DNA from 3 places in the Paenibacillus sp. P4_A7 genome. Region 2 is predicted to be linked to each of the others. Evidence: riboswitches for the same ligand, from Rfam matches in the RefSeq annotation. Region 2 holds a riboswitch; each other region holds the start of a gene.
The links. Region 2 has a riboswitch for cyclic di-AMP ahead of AC1DWN_RS16425 (hypothetical protein). Riboswitches for the same ligand answer to the same signal wherever they lie in the genome.

Region 1 (7,771 bases), on a different contig from region 2:
GCTTGCTAATGCGGGGCACCTGTACGTATGCCGATTCGGGAGTGATATGAGGATCAAGCCCCGAGCCCGAGTTGGTAATAAGAGCGATAGGAAGCTTGCTTACCGGAACATCTGGATTATTCGTCTTCCATTCTGCGATGGAATCCTGCGTACGCTTCAACATATCTGGATTAGAAGGTCCATAGTTATTCGTGCCGGAGGCTTCTGCTTTATAATCGATGCTGGAAACCCTGCCTTGGAAAAAGCTCGGATCTGTAAACTTCTGTCCGATCAGCTCAGATCCAACAATAAAACCATCGCTGTTCTTGATTAAACTGCCGTTTGCATTGGCAGGCATCAACACCTGGGCGACACCCGTACTAACGAGCGGATAAACAATGCCGCATAGGACGAAAAATACGAGACTGATTCGAATCACAACGCCAAAGGACAAGCGGGCCGTTTCCGACCCGTTATTAACTGCTTTACTCATTTTATTTCATCCCTCTCCTTATTTCTTACTAAATCCAAATTTGAACGATAAGGTCAATAAGCTTAATGCCAACGAACGGAACAACGACACCGCCAAGTCCATAAAGGAGCAGATTGCGCTGCAATAGCTTTGTGGAACTCATCGGCTTGTATTTAACGCCTCTCATCGCAAGCGGGATAAGAAGAGGAATAATAATTGCGTTAAAAATCAGCGCAGACAGGATAGCCGAATACGGTGAACCGAGCTTCATGATGTTGAGAGCTTCCATCTGCGGGATAGCTAGCATAAACATGGCCGGTATGATGGCAAAATACTTCGCCACGTCATTCGCGATACTGAATGTTGTCAAAGCGCCACGTGTCATGAGCAGCTGCTTGCCGATGGCTACAACTTCAATGATTTTTGATGGATCTGAGTCCAAATCAATCATGTTGGCAGCTTCCTTAGCCGCCACAGTACCGCTGTTCATTGCAATACCTACATCAGCTTGAGCGAGCGCTGGAGCGTCGTTTGTGCCGTCGCCAGTCATTGCTACTAGCTTGCCTTCGGCTTGTTCCCTGCGAATGACAGCAATTTTATCCTCTGGCGTGCTCTCTGCGATGAACTCATCGACTCCTGCTTCACGAGCGATCGTTGCTGCTGTTAGCGGATTATCGCCTGTACACATAATCGTTTTGATGCCCATTTTACGGAGCTGTTCAAAACGCTCTTTCATGCCTGGCTTTACGGTATCCTTCAAATAAATCAATCCAAATATTTGATTATCGACTGCAACTGCAAGCGGTGTACCGCCTACTGATGCGATGGCGTCACTTTTGGAGCTCAAATCCGCTGGAATGGTGCCGCCTTGCGAGACCACCCATTTTTTTACTGCATCAACAGCGCCTTTACGAACTTTACGACCATCCTTCAAATCGATGCCGCTCATGCGAGTTTCAGCTTTAAACTCGATGAATTGTCCGCCTTCAGCAAGCGGAAGGTTGAAATTTAACCCTTTCTTGCTCATAAGTTCCAGTACGGAGCGTCCTTCAGGCGTTTCATCTTTTAGGGAGCTGACTGCTGCCCATTCGCCTAACGTGCCAACATTCATCTCACTAACGGGTATGAATTCACTCGCCATCCGGTTACCGAATGTAATCGTACCTGTTTTATCCAAAATCATCGTATTAATATCGCCTGAAGCCTCGACCGCTTTACCCGACATAGCCAACACATTAAACTGCGTAACACGATCCATTCCGGCAATCCCGATGGCTGACAGCAGCCCGCCGATTGTTGTTGGAATGAGACAAACGAGCAAGGAAATCAATACGGGAATTTCCAATTCAATCTCTAAATAGCGGGCAGTGGGTGCAAGTGTTACGACAACAATGAGAAAAATCAGTGTAAGGCTCGTGAGCAGCGTGTTCAGCGCAAGCTCATTCGGCGTTTTCTGACGCTTCGCGCCTTCTACTAGGCTGATCATCCGATCGATAAACGACTCACCAGGATCACTTGTGATTTTAACCTTGATCTTATCACTTACAACACGGGTACCGCCCGTTACGGAGCTGAAATCGCCGCCTGATTCTTTGATAACTGGAGCGGATTCACCCGTAATGGCTGATTCATCAACGGATGCTAGACCTTCAATAACTTCTCCATCCCCTGGGATCATTTCGCCTTGTACAACGACAACGATGTCGCCTTTGCGCAGCTCGGTGGAAGGCATTTGCTTAACAACGCCGTTCACGATTTTGTTTGCCATAATTTCTTTTTTCGACCGCTTCAAGGAGTCAGCTTGCGCTTTTCCTCGGCCCTCTGCAAGTGCTTCTGCAAAGTTCGCAAACAGGAGGGTGAAGAGCAGAATGAGAAACACGGTTAAATTGAAGCCGATACTGTCCTCTGTTCCGAAATACCCGGGGAATAGTGTCATTAAAAGCACGACCAATGTTCCGATTTCGACTACAAACATGACTGGATTTTTCATCATCGTGACAGGGCTCAGCTTTACAAAGCTATCTTTAGCCGCATTTTTCATAATATCGGCAGTTAATATGTTTTTTCTATTCGAATTCATGAGTAAAGTTCCCCTTCCCTTAACGGATCGTCAAATATTCGGCAATTGGTCCGAGAACAATAGCCGGAAAGAATGTAAGGGACCCGATAATTAACACGGTTCCTACCAGAATGCCTGTAAACAAGTGGTTATCCGTACGGAACGTACCGATCGTCTCTGGAACCCATTGTTTGCGCTGAAGAGAAGCGGCAACAGCCAGCATGGCGATCATTGAAATGTAGCGTCCGAATAGCATGACGAGTCCGGTGGAAATGTTCCAAAACGGTGTATTATCACCGAGTCCTTCGAATCCCGATCCGTTGTTTGCCGCAGAAGAGGTATACTCATACAGCACTTGCGTTACGCCATGGTACGAAGGATTCGTAATGGCTACTGTTCCCAAATCGGTAGCTAATGCGAGCGCCGTTGGTGCTAGGATGATGAACGGATGGACCAAAATCACAATCGCGATCAATTTCATTTCGCGAGCTTCGATCTTCCGTCCGAGAAATTCTGGTGTCCTTCCGACCATCAAACCAGCAAGGAATACAGCCAGAACCGCGTACATCAGCATGTTAATCAAACCAACGCCCTTGCCGCCGAACACGTTGTTGAGCATCATTAGTGCTAGAGGTGTAATGCTGCCAAGCGGCGTCTGCGTGTCATGCATATTGTTGACACTGCCTGTTGTCGCTGCTGTGGTTACGGTTGTGAACAGACTGGATTGGGCTAAACCGAAACGAACCTCTTTTCCTTCCATGCTTCCTTGGGAGGCATCGATGCCGAGCTCGTTCATAACAGGGTTGCCCTTGGTCTCGGAGAAATAATTGAGAGACAAGAAAGCAAGAAACAAAATCATCATGGCCGAGAAAATAACCCAGCCCTGCTTGCGGTTTTTGGCAAATAATCCGAACGTATACGGCAATGCAGCCGCTAAGCACCACATCGATAAAATATTGATTACATTAGTAAGCGGGTTTGGATTTTCAAATGGATGTGCGGAGTTAACTCCGAAAAACCCTCCACCGTTTGTTCCTAAATGCTTAATCGATTCAAGTGAAGCGACCGGACCGATTGCTATTTGCTGCTCTGCACCTTCTAAAGTCGTTACCTTTAATGTAGAATCGAGCGTTTGCGGAACCTGCAGCGCCACAAGCGCTAACATGACGATGAACGCAAGCGGTAAAAATACACGAACATTCGCTTTTACAAAATCTTGAAAGAAGTTTCCGATCGTTCCGCCCTTGCTCGTAATGGCTCTTACGAATGCAATGGCTACACACAAGCCTGTAGCGGCGGAGGTGAACATCAGCATCGTAATAACAGCCATTTGCGAGAAGTAGGACAAGCCGGTTTCTCCGCTGTAATGCTGAAGATTTGTATTCGTCATAAAGCTAATAATGGTATTGAATGATAGCGTCTGTTCCATGTTGTCGATACCATTCGGGTTAAAGGGCAGAAACTTCTGCATCCGTAATATAAAATAACCGAAGGCGACGAGTGCAATGTTCGTAATAATGAAGCTAAGTGCATAAACTTTCCAAGTCATTCCCTTGCGATCTTTTAAACCGAGCAGCCAATAAATAGGGCGTTCTGCAAAAGAGAACCATTTATCCGTCCGGTTTTCTTCGTTTGAGAATACGTGAAACAAATAGGTGCCCAAAGGTTTAACGAGCAGCACCAATATGATAATAACGATAGCAATTTGAAAAATGCCCATGTTTTACATATCCTCCTCAGAGAGCTTTGTTGAAAAAAGTTAAAATTTCTCTGGGTTAATTAAGGCGTAACCCAAATATACAAAGATAAGCACCGTAAAAATGTAGACGATGATCATTTTCGTTCGCCTCCCGAATCCTGAATAACGCGTTCGCACCAAAATAAAAATGCGGAAAATAACCCAAAGGTCGCGGCTAGAATCAATACCATGTACACATCCAACATGTACGTTCACTCCCCGTATTTTCGATTATTGAATTCCATCATTCCATTAGCATTCTGCCAAGAAACGATACCTCGCTGCTCGTGGTATAGATGATATAATTGGCCCCCACAGCTTTATAAATCATACGAGGGTTATTCGTGTGTGTAATGACGTAAATCGGTTTAGACGTCCATTTCCTGCAGAGCTGAATATATCGGCAGCATAGGGTAAAGCTTCTTTCGAATAGGAACACTTTCCCTACAGAGAAATCGGGCACAGTCCAAGTGTTTATATCTTTCGTATCTACCATCAGAATCCGCTTCACTCCAAGCAATTCCATTCTTCGCTTTTCTTCGGAGTTGTTCACGATTGCGGCGACAGGAAATCCTTGAGCGATTAGGTGACGAATGAAGCCTTCGCCTGTATGGTTCGGTGCAGATACAAGGATGTATTCTGGTTCTATCATTTCGATTCTCCTCCTGGTTAGTTGAAGAGAAGACAACAAAAAAGAAGCCTGCTAGAAGAGGAACTCTTCTCGCGGCTTCTGAAGGCACAGGAAATAAATCCGTGACTTTCGCACGATAGTCGTTGCCTCTCTCGATACGCTTGCGAGGTTAGCTGTCGGATTCGGGCGTGAGAGTCGCCCTACCTATGTACAAGTAGCTTGCACATAAGATTCACCCCATGCGCCGGATACGTTGTCCCGCTCGGACTTCGATGATCACGGCTGCTGTTGGTTCCCCCGTTCCTTTGTTCAAGGATTCAGCGATAAAGATGCATGGTGAAACATATTTTCTATATTTTAAAAAACCACAGCCTTTACGCCCTGTGGTCGTAGCTTCCGATTACAAGCTTCATCATCCTCTCTCTCCAAAACAACACTTATCAAATGAATGAATCCTCATTTATAGATGCTGCCTATACCACGCTTACGAGGTTAGCTGACGGATTCGGGCGGTGAGAGTCGCCCTACCCAGTCCTCAGGAATGAACTGCATTCCTGTGACCGGGATTCACCCCAAGCATCACACCAGAACAGCTCTCACACCGTCCGTGCAACACTTTCATGTGGTTCCCCCGTTTTTCTTTATAGATAAGGATTTATAAGTATTCACTTATAAACGTACTTATCTATCACCGCGAAACGAAAGCTTTTGCCGTAGAAGACGGCGACAGCCGTTTACGCTTGTGAAAATTAAGCGTTCTAAGAAGGAAACGTTGTATGAATCCTGAGATGAATCATACGCCTGACAAAAATTTCTGTAAAGAATAACTATGATTCAAATTTTACAATAAACGGCACTTAGAGGGATCTTATAACCATCACACCCCCTATATACTCCGTGTAGCTAGTATTATCTCGGTATCTCTTGCTTATTGCAAAATAGTCAGCTTGAAGAAGCAATATGGCAGATAATAAAGGCATGATGTAGATTGATGCGCTTTCATCGACTAAATTGGTGGAATTATAACCAAGGAATGCTCAAATTGGGGTTTACATTTTTATACCGCCGGAGTAATATTCAGTTCAATACCATACTGATTCAAATAAGGATGGGCATCTGCTGCTTATCCAAAACGCATAAATCCCGAATAGGGATGCGGGGGATCCAAACGAAGGTATTCGTAAGCTAGAATCCCTCATGGGGTGAATCCTGTAAGGCATGCTGAAAGCATGTCGCAGGTAGGGCGCTCGCAAGCCCGAATCCGTCAGCTAACCTCGTAAGCGTATTGTGAGAGAACCGTTACCCGTACTTTCTTCGCATGATGATGCGAAAGAAGCCCGTGTRCAGATTTCTCTGCTCACGGGCTTTTTAGTGTGCTATCTTCTATTAAACTTATGAAGAAAGAAGAGTGGTAGTATTGAATATCACTAAACCTCTGCCGGTTGTACATAGCGACTACTTGAAGAACTGTAGGGTTGGCTTAATGGAGATTTATCGGTTTGATTGCAAGCTCCTTGAGAAGCAGATGCCCGAAATCACCAGTGGATGCAATTGCGGTATACTCAAAATCGCAAGCGGCAGCATTAATGGCTGGAGTGAATATATACTTCCATGTGAGAAGAGAAATGCGGATTTGGTCCAGTGGGCGTCCGTTTTCAACCATCTCAAAGGCCTCTCGGTACCCGACGCGCTTATGTTTGCTCAATCTCATGCAGAGGCGTGGGGGCAGGATAGAACGGATCTTGTCAAATCTGCTCTTTCAGACTTAGCGGACAAGCTGTACACGAGAACTCTATTTCAGGAACCGATTTCGGATGATGAGATGTTGGATCGTTCCTATTTGATTGATCTATCTCAATCCTATTATGCTTTTTAAGCAATAGAAAAGAAGGGCCGACACCAAGCAGGTTGTCTACTTGGTGTCGGCCCTTCTTGCGTCTTTATTCCTTTATAGCTGTTTCATAAGCTTTCTTATAGAACCTGCTCTAGAAATCGCTTTGCACGTTCGCTCTCCGGATTAGTGAAGAATTGCTCCGGCTTCGCGCGTTCGACGAGCTTGCCATCGTCGAGGAAGTAGATCGTGTCTGCTGCCTCTCTTGCGAACTTCATCTCATGGGTTACGATGAGCATGGTCATCCCGCTGTCCGCGAGACCGCGGATGACGTTCAGCACCTCTTTGACCATTTCCGGATCGAGCGCCGAGGTAGGCTCATCAAAGAGCATGATGTCTGGTTCCATCGCAAGGCTTCGGGCGATAGCGACACGCTGCTTTTGACCGCCTGACAATCGGGACGGAAAGCTGTCCGCTTTATCCGAGAGGCCGACTCTTTCGAGCAGCCCCTTCGCCTGCAGGCGTGCTTGCTCAAGCGACACGCCTTTAACCTTCATTGGAGCGAACGTAATATTATCGATTACGGTCATATGTGGGAACAGGTGAAAATGCTGAAATACCATGCCGATATGCTGACGTGCACCGGAAATATCGGCTTTTGGATCGGTCATAGAAGCACCTGCAATAGTAATAGAACCTGAAGTTGGCGTCTCAAGCCTATTTAAGCAGCGAAGAAAGGTTGATTTACCTGAACCGGATGGCCCGATCAACGCCACTACCTCACCGCGCTCAATCGACGTAGAAATTCCTTTTAAAACCTGATTTTTCCCGAATGTTATAGTTAGATCCTTTACATTAATCACTGCGGCGCAGCCTCCTTTCGAGCTTACGGGCAAACGAAGTTAAAATGAGAACGAGCACGTAATAAATCGCGCCGATAAACAAGAGCACCTCTAATGCGCGGAACTCAATGGACTGCACGACATTTGCGCGCCGTAATAAATCGGATACACCGATGACGGATACGAGTGATGATTCCTTCAGCRACGCAACGCATTCGT
Region 2 (7,771 bases):
AGAAGGTTCAGCAGCAGAAATGGCAGCTCCCATTTTTGCCGACGACGACAATCGGCAGCTTTCCACAAACGCTGGATGTACGTCAAGCTAGACAAAAGTGGAGAAAAAACGAGCTAAGCTCAGCAGATTATACTTCCTTCATTAATGAAAAAATTAAGCATTGGATAGAGATTCAAGAAGAGCTTAACATCGACGTTCTTGTTCACGGTGAATTTGAACGTACGGATATGGTTGAATTTTTCGGTGAAAAACTAGGTGGATTCGCGTTTACACGTAACGGTTGGGTACAATCTTACGGCTCACGCTGCGTGAAGCCGCCGGTTATTTACGGAGATGTTATATTCAAAGAGCCAATGACTGTAACGGAAAGTGTATATGCACAATCACTAACAAACAGGCCTGTAAAAGGAATGCTGACTGGACCTATTACGATTTTGAACTGGTCATTCCCACGAAACGACATTACACGAGAACAAGTAGCTTACCAAATTGCACTGGCTCTGTCTGAGGAAGTAAAGGCGCTTGAAGCAGCGGGTATTGAAATGATTCAAGTCGATGAGCCTGCTTTGCGTGAAGGACTACCGCTTAAACGGAGTGAGTGGGATGCTTACTTGAAATGGGGAGTACATGCATTTCGCCTGTCAACAGCAGATGTTCGTGACACGACACAAATTCATACGCATATGTGCTATTGTGAATTCCATGACATTATTGACTCGATTCTAGCGCTTGATGCAGACGTTATATCCATTGAGACATCTCGCAGCCATGGTGAACTAATTCACAGCTTTGAGGAGAATACGTACGACCAAGGTATTGGTCTAGGTGTATATGACATTCATAGCCCTCGTGTACCGTCCGTTGAGGAGATGGTCAGCATGATCAACCGTGCGCTTAAGGTGCTCGATCCTACCCTCTTCTGGATCAATCCAGACTGCGGCTTGAAAACACGCGGCATGGAAGAGACCGTTGCATCGCTTCGCAACATGATGCTGGCGACTTACCAAGTAAGAGAGAGTGCTGTTCAAGTTTCACTGTGAAATTTATCAATAGATAATTATTTTTAAGTTTTCATTTTTATAAGTATTTATATAGCTCAGAGAAACGATTGTTTCTGCGATTAAGGAGATAGCTAACAGCTATCTTCTTGTAAAATGCCATCAAAAAACCACTCGGGCCGACTTTGGTTCATTATGAACCAAAGGACCTGAGTGGCCTTTTTGACGAAATTTTCAGTTAATTCAACGATACATAATGGATAGCCCGTTGTCTTAACACAAATTCTTCGGACTCATTAACGATTTGAGCTGAATCGGCAGTTAGAGCAGCAATGTGATTGACCGCATCTGTAAAACAGTTAAATATGCGACCGTCTTGATTAGTCTTGTCATAATGGTAATCGTTCAAAGTAGAAAGAACGATACTGCCAATGAAGGAAACAAGCAGATCACTACAGCGATCCAAGTCGAACATATCCTCGTTGTCATTTACAAAGAGCTCACTCCAACCATAACCCTGGTTGCTTGTTACTCGAAGACACACGCGAAAGCCTGCGGAATCGATTGCGAGAGCGGGGATTACGAACAACTCAATTCGAGAGACCGATAAAGAAGGGGACTGTTCAGCAAAAAAGGGTACTTGGTTAGAAGATTGACAAAACATAAATAAACCTCTCCTCTTTCCGCTTACGAGGTTAGCTGTCGGATTCGGGCTAGAGAGAATGCCCTACCAGGGTTACAAATCCCCGGATTCACCCCTTGCGAATGTAAAAACTACAAGTTCGCGTTGGTTCCCCCGTTTTTTCAATCGAAAAATTCAGCGTTTTTTGGTTTGTTCTTATATTTTAAATCGCTTTACACCGTTTGTAAACCATTAAACAGACCAAACCGAAGACGGATTGGTCTGTTTAATGGCTTGAGATCGTATCAAGCTTTATCTGAAGGCGCTATCCAATCCTGAGACCAAGCTTGAATTTCGCGAATAATCGGCTCAAGCGCTCGGCCTTTCTCGGTTAACGAATATTCAATGAGAACAGGTATTTCTGGATAGACCTGACGGTCAATTATCCCTTCAATTTCCAGTTCCTTGAAGCGTTCAGACAATAGTCTGCCGCTAATCGGTAATGCGGACTGAACAGCACAGAAGCGCTGCGGCCCAGCTAATAGTTGATTTATGATTAGGCCGGTCCAACGTTTGCTAATCAAGTCCATTCCCTTCTGGAAACGGGGACAAAGGGTTGGCTGTTCCATGCATATCACCTCTTTTTAATTCCTTCTAATTATAACTTCAATAACTTATTTATACAAGCAAACCTCAGTATTGTTAATAACTTGACTACGTTTAGTGATGAAAGTATAATTAGTTACAAATAGTAAGTAACATRAGGGGGCATCAATTATGAATCCATTATTTTTGGCACATGGCTCACCTATGCTAGCCATTGAACAAAATGAATATAGTCAATTTCTTCAGCAAACGGGGGCTAAGCTGCAGCCGAGTGCAATCGTAATTTTTACAGCGCATTGGGAAACAGAAGAGATAACCATTTCATCGAAGGACGATGAATATGAAACGATATATGATTTTTATGGATTTCCAGATGAGCTTTACAAGCAGAAATATCCGGCAAAAGGATCCACAAGAATCGCTGCTCTAGTAGGGAAGCTCTTGAACGATAAGGGCATAGAGACAGCATTTGACACAGAGCGCGGACTTGATCATGGCTCATGGACGATGCTGAAGCATATGTTTCCGATGGCAGATGTTCCTGTTGTTCAAGTATCTGTAAACCCATTCCGACCTGCGGAGGAACAGTATCGAATTGGTGAAGCACTGCGAAGTTTAAGCGCAATGAATATTTTGCTGATCGGAAGCGGCGTTACGGTACACAATCTACGAGCAGTAAATTGGGGACAGAAGGAAGCGGAAAGCTGGGCACTTGAGTTTGATCAATGGTTAATTGATAAAATGAGCATTCAGGATTTAAAATCCCTTTTTCAATATGAAAAACTTGCGCCGCATGCTAAAATGGCAGTACCTCGTGCTGAACATTTCGTACCTTTATATATAGCAATGGGCAGCGGCAATGCTGCAACAGCGCCCAAAGTCATTTATCGCAGCTATGAGTTTGGTACACTTAGTTATTTATCACTGCAATTTTAATATTCCATTCAACTAAAGTAGGTGAACAGCTTGATTAATTCAAATATTTCTGCAATATTGAAGGATAAAATAAAAAGAATAGAAAACGGTCAGGGCGATATCTATGTTGTCGGACCTATTAATTTACCTGTTGATGTAGACGGTGAGACGAAAACGTTCCACTGGTATAGCTGGCTTCGCAAGGAAGCGGGCGAAGAGCAATCGGTCGAGGAGCTTATTGAAGATTTAAATCATTTCTCCTATGCTGATATGCAGCAATCGAGTGTGCTAGTGTATGGTGATTTTGAGAATCATGCAGATGCGCTGATTCGGATGCATAGTATATGTCATACGGGGGATATTTTTGGGAGTGAACGCTGTGATTGTGGCTTTCAATTGAAGCAGTCTATGCGAATGATTACGGCACACGGTACGGGAGCACTATTCTATCTAGCTAACCACGAAGGACGAGGAATTGGTCTATTTAGCAAAGCAATCGCTTATTTATTACAGGAGGACGGGATGGACACCGTTGATGCGAACACGGAGCTTGGGTTTGCGGATGACGCACGTAATTATGATGAAGCAATTGCCGTATTAAAGCTGCTGCGTGCTTTGCCGGTATCGATTATTACGAACAATCCTCGAAAAGTAGAGGCAATGAGATCTGCTGGCTTAAACGTCGCGACGAGAGTTCCTTTATGGGGTAATTCGTCCGTATATAATGAGAAGTATTTACAAACTAAGAAGAATCGTTCTGGACATTTCGGTCAAGAGCCACAATCGCTCGTTAAATAAAGGTTGTATTTAAGAGCTGAGGAAACCGCTTTTCACGTGTAAACGAGAAAGTGGTTTTTTTTGCTGTAAACATTTTCGGTATACGTTTCGTCTATAAGAGAAGAGCAGCCATTGAAATAGCTATGATGAAGACAAAGGGGTGGGATAAAGCATGCAAATAAATGGTCATACTAAAAAGAACAAATGGACAAAAAGGGTGGCTCTATTTTCGCTGACGACACTCATTGTCTTGGCTGGATGCAGTAATAATGAGGAAATCAGGCCGGAAAATACAAACACTTCTACAACGTCAACGGAAGTTACTAATCCTCCGAGTACAGATGTGGAAAAGGATACCCAGAAGGAACTGCTCATACAATTCAAGGCTGTGTTGGAATCTGCTGACGGAGCAGCGGATATTATCGGCTTTCTGAATGAGCATATTAATGAGGCTGATCAAGCAACGTCAGATATCATGGTTCGAGAGCTGAATACGTATTATACGGCAAGTTTGGAGACAGCACAGGACGTTTTCTTTAAGCCGAATATCCAGGCTGTGCTGCTTAAGGAAGTATGGCCAATTACGAAAGAAACGGCGGAAACGATAAAGGATGAGGCTGTTAAAAAGCTCGTACGGACAGCCTTCGATAGCGGCTACAAACTTGAAGCGGTTGAAGGCTCTATCTTTCCCGTCGTTGATTATAGCTTTCAGAAACGTTATAAAGCCTCTCTCACCAAGGAAATGAATGATTATATCATTTTAAGTGCAGTAGAATCAGATAAGCCTACAGCTAGCGACGGCGGATTAATGATTACTTGGGATGAACTAGCTAAGCGGGCGATCATGGCGGAAGCCTTCGTACAACAATACAAAGACTCGCCGGAACGTGAAGTGGTTCAGAGTTTATATTTGACGCGTTATTTAGAAATGTATATAAATGGGTCTTATAATACGCTGGTTTATGATTATGAATCCTATAAAATATTAGATGAAGTGAAAGCAAGCTATGAGAAAACGGTAAAGGAGTCGCCAGATTCTGTAATAGGGCAGCTCTCCGCTCATTTCTTAGAGCTTCTAGCATTATCGGATGATCAGCTTTATATGTACGAGGATGGTCAAAAAACGGATATTCCGGAGCTGCAGAAGTTCCTCGCGGGCTTATCGGAAGAGGCTGAAGCTCTTTTAAATAAGCCATAATACGACAATATTATTTTGCGTTCCGTATACATTTCAAGTATGATAGGGAAAAAGAACTCATGTTCATAATCAAAGGAGTTTAACGCATGCACTCAAAAACAAGTCATTGTAAAATTGTTGATTGCACGATCCGTGATGGCGGACTCGTGAATAACTGGGATTTTAGTATCGAGTTTGTTCAGCATTTGTATGCTAGTCTTAACGAAGCTGGCGTCGATTATATGGAAATCGGCTACAAAAACTCTCCAAAGCTGCTCAAAGGCGCTGAAAGTGCAGGTCCTTGGCGTTTTCTGGATGATGATTTCTTGAAAAAAGTAATTCCTAACAAAGGAAATACAAAACTATCTGCACTCGTTGATATCGGCCGCGTAGATGAGAACGACATTCTGCCTCGCAGCGAGAGCTTGATTGACCTTATCCGTATTGCTTGCTACATCCAAGATGTAGATAAAGCTTTGGAGCTTGTAAAAGTATTCCACGATCGCGGATATGAGACAACAATTAATATTATGGCGCTTTCTAATGTTATGGAAAATCAACTCATGGATGCCTTCACATTGATCAACGATAGTGTTGTAGATGTTGTGTACATCGTTGATTCTTATGGCAGCTTGAAGCCGAATGATTTGAGTTATCTTGTAGAAAAATTCCGTAAAAATTTGCCGAACAAACGTCTAGGCGTTCATGCGCATAACAATATGCAGCTTGCTTTCGCTAATACTCTAATTGCTGCAGAGAACGGTGTTGAGCTGCTTGATTCTTCCGTATATGGAATGGGCCGCGCTGCTGGAAACTGTAATACGGAATTGCTTGTAGCTCATTTGCAAAATACGAAGTACAACATTAGACCTGTACTGGACATGATCGAGAAGTTTATGATTCCACTTCGCGAGAAGGAAGAGTGGGGTTATATCATCCCATATATGATTACAGGAATTTTGGACGAGCATCCACGTTCGGCGATGGCGCTTCGTGATTCGGCTGACAAAGATAAGGGCGTAGAATTTTACGACCGTCTGACAACTCCGGAAATTGCTCACAGTAAATAACAGATCAAAGGGCAGTTCGACTAAGTCATGAATTTGACTTATACGAGCTGCCCTTTCTTACATTTCACCGTAAAAACGAGCTTACGCCGCTAAGGATGGTGTATGCTCGTTTCGTTTGAGTTCTCTTGTATTACTGTTCTTGCAGCTCGTCGTCTCCGCGAATTGCTGCGGCCTGATGCTGCTCATTTGGATGAAGATAGCCTTTGCCGCGGAAGGTTTGTCCACTTTTTGCTACAGCTGCAAGCTGTACCTCTATATTTTGGCTCTGTCCAAACCATTTCAATAGCTCATGGTCGACCACGCCGTTAATATCGACATACCATAATCGACTACCGAATTCTGTTACACGTACAAGCTCTGCCGAAGTGAAATCGAGCTGTGTTGTGCCCTGCTGGAACGTTATTTCAATGTTGATTATTTCGAATGTTTCCACGTTGTTAGTCCTCCTTGTCAATCAAGCCCAATGCAGTCAAACGAAATTTCCATGCTTCATCTGTAAATCATTTCTATTTAAAACGGCGTTCTCATGCAACAATTGTAAACCGATCTACGTCAGATTAGCAAATACAAATATAAGGGGCTGAAGGAATGAAGATCGGTCATTCGTTCAATGGGTCAAGCAGAAAAAGATTCGGAGGAGGCGGGAGCTGGGTAATCGCTCTATTGCTCGTAATTGTTCTCTTGCTTAGTGCATGTTCTTCCTCGGCAGATAACTCAAACACAGCTAGTCGTGAGAACAGAATAAGTAGTGAATCGGCAAATAGTCCGTCTAGCGGTGATGCTGATCGTTTGTTAAGTAATAAGTCAGAAAGTAAGAGCCAAATCTCTGAAGATAGAAGTACGGAGCCTGTGCCCCCAACTCGGGAGAAAAAGGGCGGTAAACGGGGCTATGACTCTCCGGATAAAGACGTGCAGGCTGGTCAACTAACGGCAGGAGAATGGGATGATATTGCGTCGTGGGAACGATTCGGAAATTTGCTCAATAGCCAAGAGGGAGATAGCAGTAAGCAAACTTGGGGGTTTAGGAATTTTCATCGGTTAGAGGTTATTGTGACATCGAACGGGAAGGTGATACCCGATGCCAAGGTGCAACTGCTAGACGGATCTCAGGAAATATGGACTGCTCGTACGAATACGGAAGGAAGAGCCTATGTATTTGCGGGTTTGTTTGAGCGTGATGGGCAAAATCAGAATACGTATAAAGTGCAAGTACAAGCGGGGCAGGAGAGTAAAACAACAGAGCCAATCGAAATTCCGCAGCAAGGCTCAATGAAGGTTGATTTAGCCAGAGGGGAATCGCTGTCCAATAAGGTGGACGTTATGTTTGTTGTTGATACGACAGGCTCCATGGAGGATGAACTGAATTATTTGGAAGCAGAGCTTAAGGATGTCGTAAAACGTGTTTCAAGCGAGCATGCGAATAAGCTGGATATGCGTCTTAGCGCTAATTTTTATAGGGATACGTATGATGATTATATTGTAAAACCGTATCCGTTTATTACGAATATCGACACGATTACTGAACAGTTTAGTGAGCAGGAAGCACGAGGCGGGGGTGACTACCCTGAGGCCGTTGATAAAGCGCTGCGTGATGCAATACATGAGC
Region 3 (6,890 bases), on a different contig from region 2:
TATGCCGGTCGCACCGGCAGCCCATGCATGGAAGCTGTCGCTCGATAGAGCAGAAAAATCAAATAGATGCTCATAACGGAAAAACTGGTCATGATACTTAGCTTGATATAAATAAAAGTCACGCCATGCCAGCTGCCTAAGCCATGCGTCCGCGCCTGGCAATCCAAGCGTGGTCTCATAGGCTTGACGTGCTGAAATAGCTCCCGTATTCAAGAAACGAGAGAGACCGCTCGATTGCTCTTCAGCGTAAGCATCACGGCTATTCGCATAGATGGCTAATCGTTCTCGAACAAATCGATCCAGCTTGCCAGTGGATTTAGCGGGGCCATATCCGGCCGTCGACTCACCAAGCGCACAAGAGGCATGATTAGGCAAGGAGAAGCGGGATGAGATACTTCCACTTATTTCACATAACGTAGTAAGGTCGTGAATGGTTGCTGTGCCCATAGGGGTATAACTTTGCAGCATGTAGCTGCTCCACATTCGGTAGAATGGCGTAAATACTTTGTAGGGTTCAGAGCGTCTAGCAAAAGCTTGAAAGCTCTCTAAATCAGCAAGCGACGCATCCTCAATAGACAACCAGCGACTGCCTAGCTTAAACGCGGCTTGCTGCAGCCTCTCATCGCGGCTGCGGGAGTAGGGGGTATAGTCTGCATGCACGATAATCTCATCAATGGAATGCTGTTGCAGCAGCGCCTCTACGATCTCTACTGGATCGCCGTATAAAACATGCAATTCTTTCTGAGCTTCGGAGTAGCTATGCAATAAGGAGGCTGCTTGGCCAATGAAATTACGTCCACTATGGCTTGTGAGCTGACCTTCACCTGTTAAAATCGGATCTAATATAAGTAAATGGATGCCCATTGTATTCTTAGTGCGTAAATAATCAAATGCGCGGAGATCGGAAACGCGCAAGTCCTTGCGATGAATAAATAAATACATCGGATATAGCTCCCTTCAAAGCAGCAGGTTATAAGCTTATCCCACTCATCAGTGAAATAGAAACAACAAAGCCGCATGTGGTTTGTCGACAAGGACAAACTACTGCGGCTTGGCTGTAAGAACTTACTGTAGCATCCTAGGTAGAAGGGTGCTTACTCTACTTTATTGTTCGTCAGCAAATTTCTCGAAAGTGTCCATTGACATCACACGACGTGCTGTCACGAAACGTTTCTCATAATAAGAGGAGTCAAGTTTGTCTGTTACTACCCCTCTGGATGTGGAGGCGTGTGCAAACTTACCATCTCCAATATAAATGCCAACATGGGATATAGCGCCATTATTGCCGCCAGACGTGTCGAAGAACACGAGATCTCCCGCAATTAGGTCTGCTTTAGCGACCTTCTTGCCTGACTTACCTTGGGATGTAGATGTACGGGGAAGATCCACGCCCATTTTATCGAACACATAGGTAGTAAAACCGGAACAATCGAAGCCTTTCGACGTATTTCCTCCACCTTTGTACGGGCTACCAATAACATCATTGATATATCCGTCTAGTTTGGAGTCTGCGAAAACGCTTCCCGCTTGAAAAGTAAGGATGAGTACTAAACCTAAAAGTAATGCGCTAATCTTCTTCAATTGTAAAGCTCCTTCCAGTGCCGACGAGGTTAGCTGTGGGGTTCGGTTGAAGGTTCCCTATGATTCCTCAGGCGCTGAACGAGTCAGACGTCGGAATCAATTCACCCAAAGTGGTTCCCCCGTTTCCCGTTAGGGAATTTGGCAGGTTTGTATTGCTTTGAAGAATTATTCGATTATTTTCATTGATCTCCTGCCTTTACTGTTAATTTCTAATAATTCTCATGGAACTTTCTGACTAAAAGGTTCGTTTAAACATTTTTCATGTAATATAAACATCTTTGAGTAGTTCTTTCTAACTAAAAAGGAATAACTCAATTTCATTAATTATGTATACACTCCTTAAAATATACCGAATAGACCGGTAGCTCCTTTGCTGCATGGACAAGTTGAAATAGCTAGAAAGCACGATTCTACGCGGTTTTACATTGAAAGATTAGAAAATTTTCATACTAAAAAGCCTCTCAACCTACGCTGCAGCGCAGAAAGGGAGGCTCTAATAACTAGTTATTTCATTTGCAAGGAATCGTACTGCGTTGCGATCGTCCATACCTTCATAAGCGTGCGTACTAGGTTATAGCCTTGATGTAGGATGAGTGCGAACAGTCCGGCCCAGATTAGCGATAGACTTGTAACGACGAGTCCAATTCCTGCACCGATAGCCCACATGATCAACGAGATGGAAGCATAGGTAAGGAAGTTTTTGATGGAATGCCATAAGTAGCGGAACACGCCCTCGCCTGATACAGCACCGAATTGCATCGCTAGAAAAAGCAGATGAAGCACTGTTGCCCATAGAATCCATATTACGGTACTAGGAAGCATCGTTTGTAGTAGATTGGGTACCGAGCCGCTATGCAAAAAGGAACCGAAGGCGCGTGGCAGCAGCCACCAAGCAGGAGCTAACGTAAGTACAGTTTCCACCCAGTATAAGAGCAGAACGGGCTTCCAGGCCTTCTTAATGCCTTCAAGGAAACGGGTGCTGCCGTTACTTCTGGCTTGGTGCAGAGAATAGAATAGTCCGGCATTGAACAAAGGTGTCAGCAGCATCCGAATGGCGAACAGTCCACCAAGCATCCATAAGTAGGGAGACACCAGATCCGTTTTGATTAGCTGAAACTGGGCTTCTGTCATGAACAGCTGAACGGCGTTATCAGATGGAGAAGCGCTGGGGAAACGTCGTAATAGCGGCGCTACGACAGAATCAATAAAACGGTACAGAAAGAACCCCCAAAGCAATTGATACAGAAAAAGTAAGATCACGAGATAAAAATGTTTGACTGCCAGGGACCAGCCTTGCTTCATATATATCTTCATCTTTTATCGCTCCTTGAACCCATATACTTACCAGCTGAATGACCCAAGCAGCCCTTCAATCAATTTCGAAACGCCGAGGCTCCACCTTGTGCGTGTTTCATCAGGCAACTGCGCTTGCATATAGTTGTTGATCAGCTTGTTGTCTAGTACATTTCTGTGTTCTGGATCGACGACGGCCCATACAAGTGGAGCAGTGTGAACCTGCTTATATTGAATATGAGAGCTGTCTGCATTCCATTGCTTTGTTACGGTCATGCCGTCTTTGAACTGCATAGTAATTGGAATCGAACCGTTGATACCACCATATTTTTTAATGAGAACGGTTGATTCGTACATTTGTACGCCATCCTGCTTAACTGGCTTTACTTGGATCGCTTCTACAGCAAAATCGGCCATTTGGTTGTGATAAACGTATTGATTGAAGTAATCATGCCACTTCGTTTTCGTTACCTGCTCGACAACGCGCTGGAAGTCGGCAGTAGAAGGATGCTTGAATTTATATTTTTGAAAATAAGTCCGTAAAACCCGCTGCATCAATGGCGTGCCTATTTGTTTCTCAATGCCGATAAGAACGAGCTTTGCTCTCATATATACATTTTCGGCGTATTGACTGTGGCTGCCGTAAGACCAAGAATATTGCTTGAGCGGAGCAGGGTCAGTCATATAACTGGCTTCTACTGGCAGGTTTGCTTCCACCCCATAGGCAGTCTCCATCACCTTATCCTCAGCATAGGAAGTGAAGCCTTCATCGAGCCAAGCTTCCTCGAATTCATTAGAGGCGATCATGCCATACCAGTATTGGTGTCCAATCTCGTGCACGACCGTCCGCTCCAGATCGTAACCTGGGTTGTCGTTCTCTGCTGCAAAGGCAGTTATGAGTGTTGGGTACTCCATGCCGCCTGCACCATTTGCTCCTTTTGGAGGAACGATGATGGAGAGTGTGTTATATGGATATTCACCGTACCACTGTGCGTATTTGGAGAGCGCAGATTTGGCTGCATGCATATAGCGATCCTTCAGCTTGGCGTGAGAAGGGTCAAGGTAGAGTTTGATTCGTACACCAGGAATACCCTTGTCTGAGAAAGCATCCTCTTCATAGACGAAATCTGGTGATGCCGCCCAAGCAAAGTCATGAACATCCTCCGCATAAAATTGATAAAACTTTGCTTGATCTTTGATCTCGATAGGCTTCGTCTGAAATCCGGTTGCGGCAACTGTGTACGTCTCTGGTACCTTAATTCGAACGCTGTAGATGCCAAAGTCGCTATAAAATTCGGAGTTGCCATGGTATTGATGCGCGTTCCAGCCTTCTGTTGTTCGACCGCGGGTGCCAACAGTTTCGTACACAGCCAGCTTTGGAAACCATTGCCCTGCCATAGCGAAATTGCCGGAATAGCCCATCCGTGCGAATACCTCAGGCATCTTCACCTCAAAGCTCATACGAAGTGTAACTGATTTACCCGGTGCGACAGGTTCGGGAAGGCGGAGCTTAGCTAACGTAAAATCATTTTCGTTGCCATCATCGGGCTGTACGTAATGCAGACGAGGGAGCAGGCTCTCGCCTTCTAATGTTTCCAGTGTCAGCAGGTCCATATAGCCGTTGCTATTGGTCGTTGCTTTATCCTGACGCAGCTTTCCGCCTGATTCACGCATAAACGTCGTTTTATCCGAACGAAATGCATTGGGATACAGGTGGAAATATAGCTCGGACACTGTTTTTTCGCCTGGATTGTTCCATGTTACGATTTGATCGCCTGTTACATAGCGCGCATCGTCACTTAGCTGGACGTTGATATGATACTCAACGACTCGTTTGCTGAGCGCTTGCGATTTTGGCGTCATGACCGTATTTGGTTCTTGCACGACAGGCTGCTTGGCCGATTTTTGAACAGGCGCGGAACTGGTTTTGGCAGTAGGGGCGAAAGCGTATGTATATTGGGATTGCCAAGCATTCCCGAAACCGTTCTGCACAGATAGGCCGAGCAAGACGACTGCGAGTACAACTAGTAAAAATCTTTTGACATTGCGTGGAGTCATTGAACGTTTCCCTCCCGTTGACAAGCATCTAAAGCATGTATATGTTTGCTTTTCGATGATTATTAGCTAAAATGTAATTAATGTATGGGGAAGGTGTGATTACGCAAGATGGACGAACAAGAACAACCGGTTCAACCGGAAAAAAAGGAAAAGAAATCACTGTCGCTCAACGTTGTGAGCAGCAAAAAACATAAAGGCTTTGGAGCTGGAGCGATCGATTTGAGCGCAGTATCGTGTGTTATGATTGATGAAGGTGTTGCTTATATCGATGTAGGAGCTATGCACGCGAAGAGCAAAATCGAAAGAGGCATTAAGTTTTCAACAAACAAAGAGGATACGCCAAATGGCCGCCAATGCTGGATCGTGTGGGTCGCAGTCGACCGTAATGAAGAAGGCTCCTACTATGCGGGCGCAACAGCATGCGAAATGCTGATCGACACAGAAGCGCGCCGCGGGTGGAAAATCCTCGCTGATCACGTGAACAAGCTTGATCAATCGCTTAAGCGTCGTTATAACCTGACGGAGCTCGGCGATGTGGATAGAGCGGCGCTTCGCAAGCTGCTCGTTGAGCACAATCAAGAGTGGTGGGATCGTTCCCCAGCAGAGCTTAAGGATGCTTTGAGCGTCTAGGAAGTCTTGGTACGCGATACAAGCAGCGTAAGCTGTTTGGGGTATAGAGGGAATGAAGGAAGCAGTGAATATGAAGGAAGCAAAAAAATAGAGGCGTAAGTCGGTTAAGGGAGAGGACCTCATCTTCGCGAGATTAGTCTTGCGATTGATGAGGTTTTTTACGTTTAGATAGAGGGAAACTATATCCGCAATAATATCCTTTTCGTACAAATAACGGATCTGATGTCCATAAACATCCCCAAATAGGGCGATTTGTCACAAATAAGGTATCCTATGTCCGTTACCACGAGCCATGCCTGCTTAGTTTCAATATATGAAATTAAATGATCCAATCAAGGAAGGATGTATGATTTAGTATCATTTGATGAACCTAATTGCTGGGTTAGCTCGACTAATGGGGATCATTCTGCGGATTAGCTTTAAATACTGAAGCTAATTAGGATTTATTCCGGATATATTCGCATTAGTTTCATGGCATGAACTTAATTAGCTCAGAGTCCCAGTGCGTATTGCCCCACTTCGCGATGGGAGCTGCACGCGGTGCGGAAGCCCTGTTAACTGGGATAATTAGTGGATTAACCAATGGTTTGATTCTCATGCTAACTAATAGTTAGTCTAATGCCCCACCTATTGTCTTAACGTATGTCCTATTTAATGTCCCAACTGATAGCTGATCTGAATAAAGCTTACTGGATTTTTGATCCCTTATATGGAACTATCAACTGACGTGAAGAGAAAAAAATAAAAGTTTTTTTGAAAAAGTGCAGGGTTTGAGGAGACGGCTGTCGTCTATTATATCGGGAAGGGGGGGAGCGACATACAAGACGAGGATTGGATCAAGGCGGTACAGAGCGGCGGGCCCGAGCATTATCGACCGTTTGTACAGGCTTATGGTCCCTATATATATAGAACCGTCTATGCCGTGCTGCATTCACCGCATGACGCGGAGGATGTAACGCAGGAAGTGCTGCTGCAAATATACCGCTCCCTCCCAGAGTGCCGATTAGACGGACTAAAGACGTGGATTACGCGAATTGCCGTCAATCGATCAATCGATTTTAAGCGAAGCAAAGCGCGTAGACCAGTTGACCTGTCAGGGAATGAAGTAACGCTGGCAGAGAGGCCTCCAGGTGACCCTCCAGGGATGCCTGCTGCAGAGACGGTAGTTATGGAGCGAGAGGATCGGCGACAGCTGCGGGAGCAGGTAGAGCAGCTGCCGGCCAACTATCGGGAGGTCGTAACTGCTTATTATATGGAAGATAAGTCTTACGAGCAGATCGCGGCTGAGACGGGGCTGGAGCGCAAGAGCGTAGAGTCGAGACTATATC

Region 1: it holds a riboswitch for cyclic di-AMP, as region 2 does, so the genes downstream of both, AC1DWN_RS03260 (hypothetical protein) here and AC1DWN_RS16425 (hypothetical protein) in region 2, are expected to answer to the same signal.
Region 3: it holds a riboswitch for cyclic di-AMP, as region 2 does, so the genes downstream of both, AC1DWN_RS13585 (C40 family peptidase) here and AC1DWN_RS16425 (hypothetical protein) in region 2, are expected to answer to the same signal.

The regions. Positions count from the first base shown of each region.
Region 1 is NZ_JBFUHJ010000011.1:25,954-33,724, reverse strand. Features, by position in the region: gene kdpC (potassium-transporting ATPase subunit KdpC) at 1-472, opposite strand, end outside; gene kdpB (potassium-transporting ATPase subunit KdpB) at 501-2,531, opposite strand; gene kdpA (potassium-transporting ATPase subunit KdpA) at 2,551-4,230, opposite strand; gene AC1DWN_RS03270 (potassium-transporting ATPase subunit F) at 4,270-4,347, opposite strand; gene AC1DWN_RS03265 (hypothetical protein) at 4,493-4,900, opposite strand; cyclic di-AMP (ydaO/yuaA leader) riboswitch at 5,022-5,212, opposite strand; cyclic di-AMP (ydaO/yuaA leader) riboswitch at 5,346-5,543, opposite strand; cyclic di-AMP (ydaO/yuaA leader) riboswitch at 6,003-6,178, shown strand; gene AC1DWN_RS03260 (hypothetical protein) at 6,297-6,755, shown strand; gene AC1DWN_RS03255 (amino acid ABC transporter ATP-binding protein) at 6,851-7,573, opposite strand; gene AC1DWN_RS03250 (ABC transporter substrate-binding protein/permease) at 7,566-7,771, opposite strand, start outside.
Region 2 is NZ_JBFUHJ010000124.1:5,879-13,649, reverse strand. Features, by position in the region: partial or broken gene metE (5-methyltetrahydropteroyltriglutamate--homocysteine S-methyltransferase) at 1-1,040, shown strand, start outside; gene AC1DWN_RS16425 (hypothetical protein) at 1,237-1,662, opposite strand; cyclic di-AMP (ydaO/yuaA leader) riboswitch at 1,668-1,831, opposite strand; gene AC1DWN_RS16420 (winged helix-turn-helix transcriptional regulator) at 1,926-2,249, opposite strand; gene AC1DWN_RS16415 (DODA-type extradiol aromatic ring-opening family dioxygenase) at 2,395-3,162, shown strand; gene AC1DWN_RS16410 (GTP cyclohydrolase II) at 3,193-3,939, shown strand; gene AC1DWN_RS16405 (hypothetical protein) at 4,091-5,116, shown strand; gene AC1DWN_RS16400 (aldolase catalytic domain-containing protein) at 5,203-6,165, shown strand; gene AC1DWN_RS16395 (hypothetical protein) at 6,296-6,598, opposite strand; gene AC1DWN_RS16390 (VWA domain-containing protein) at 6,754-7,771, shown strand, end outside.
Region 3 is NZ_JBFUHJ010000085.1:11,441-18,330, forward strand. Features, by position in the region: gene AC1DWN_RS13580 (cryptochrome/photolyase family protein) at 1-942, opposite strand, end outside; gene AC1DWN_RS13585 (C40 family peptidase) at 1,105-1,581, opposite strand; cyclic di-AMP (ydaO/yuaA leader) riboswitch at 1,585-1,735, opposite strand; gene AC1DWN_RS13590 (hypothetical protein) at 2,086-2,895, opposite strand; gene AC1DWN_RS13595 (M1 family metallopeptidase) at 2,923-4,932, opposite strand; gene AC1DWN_RS13600 (YwhD family protein) at 5,041-5,562, shown strand; gene AC1DWN_RS13605 (RNA polymerase sigma factor) at 6,485-6,890, shown strand, end outside.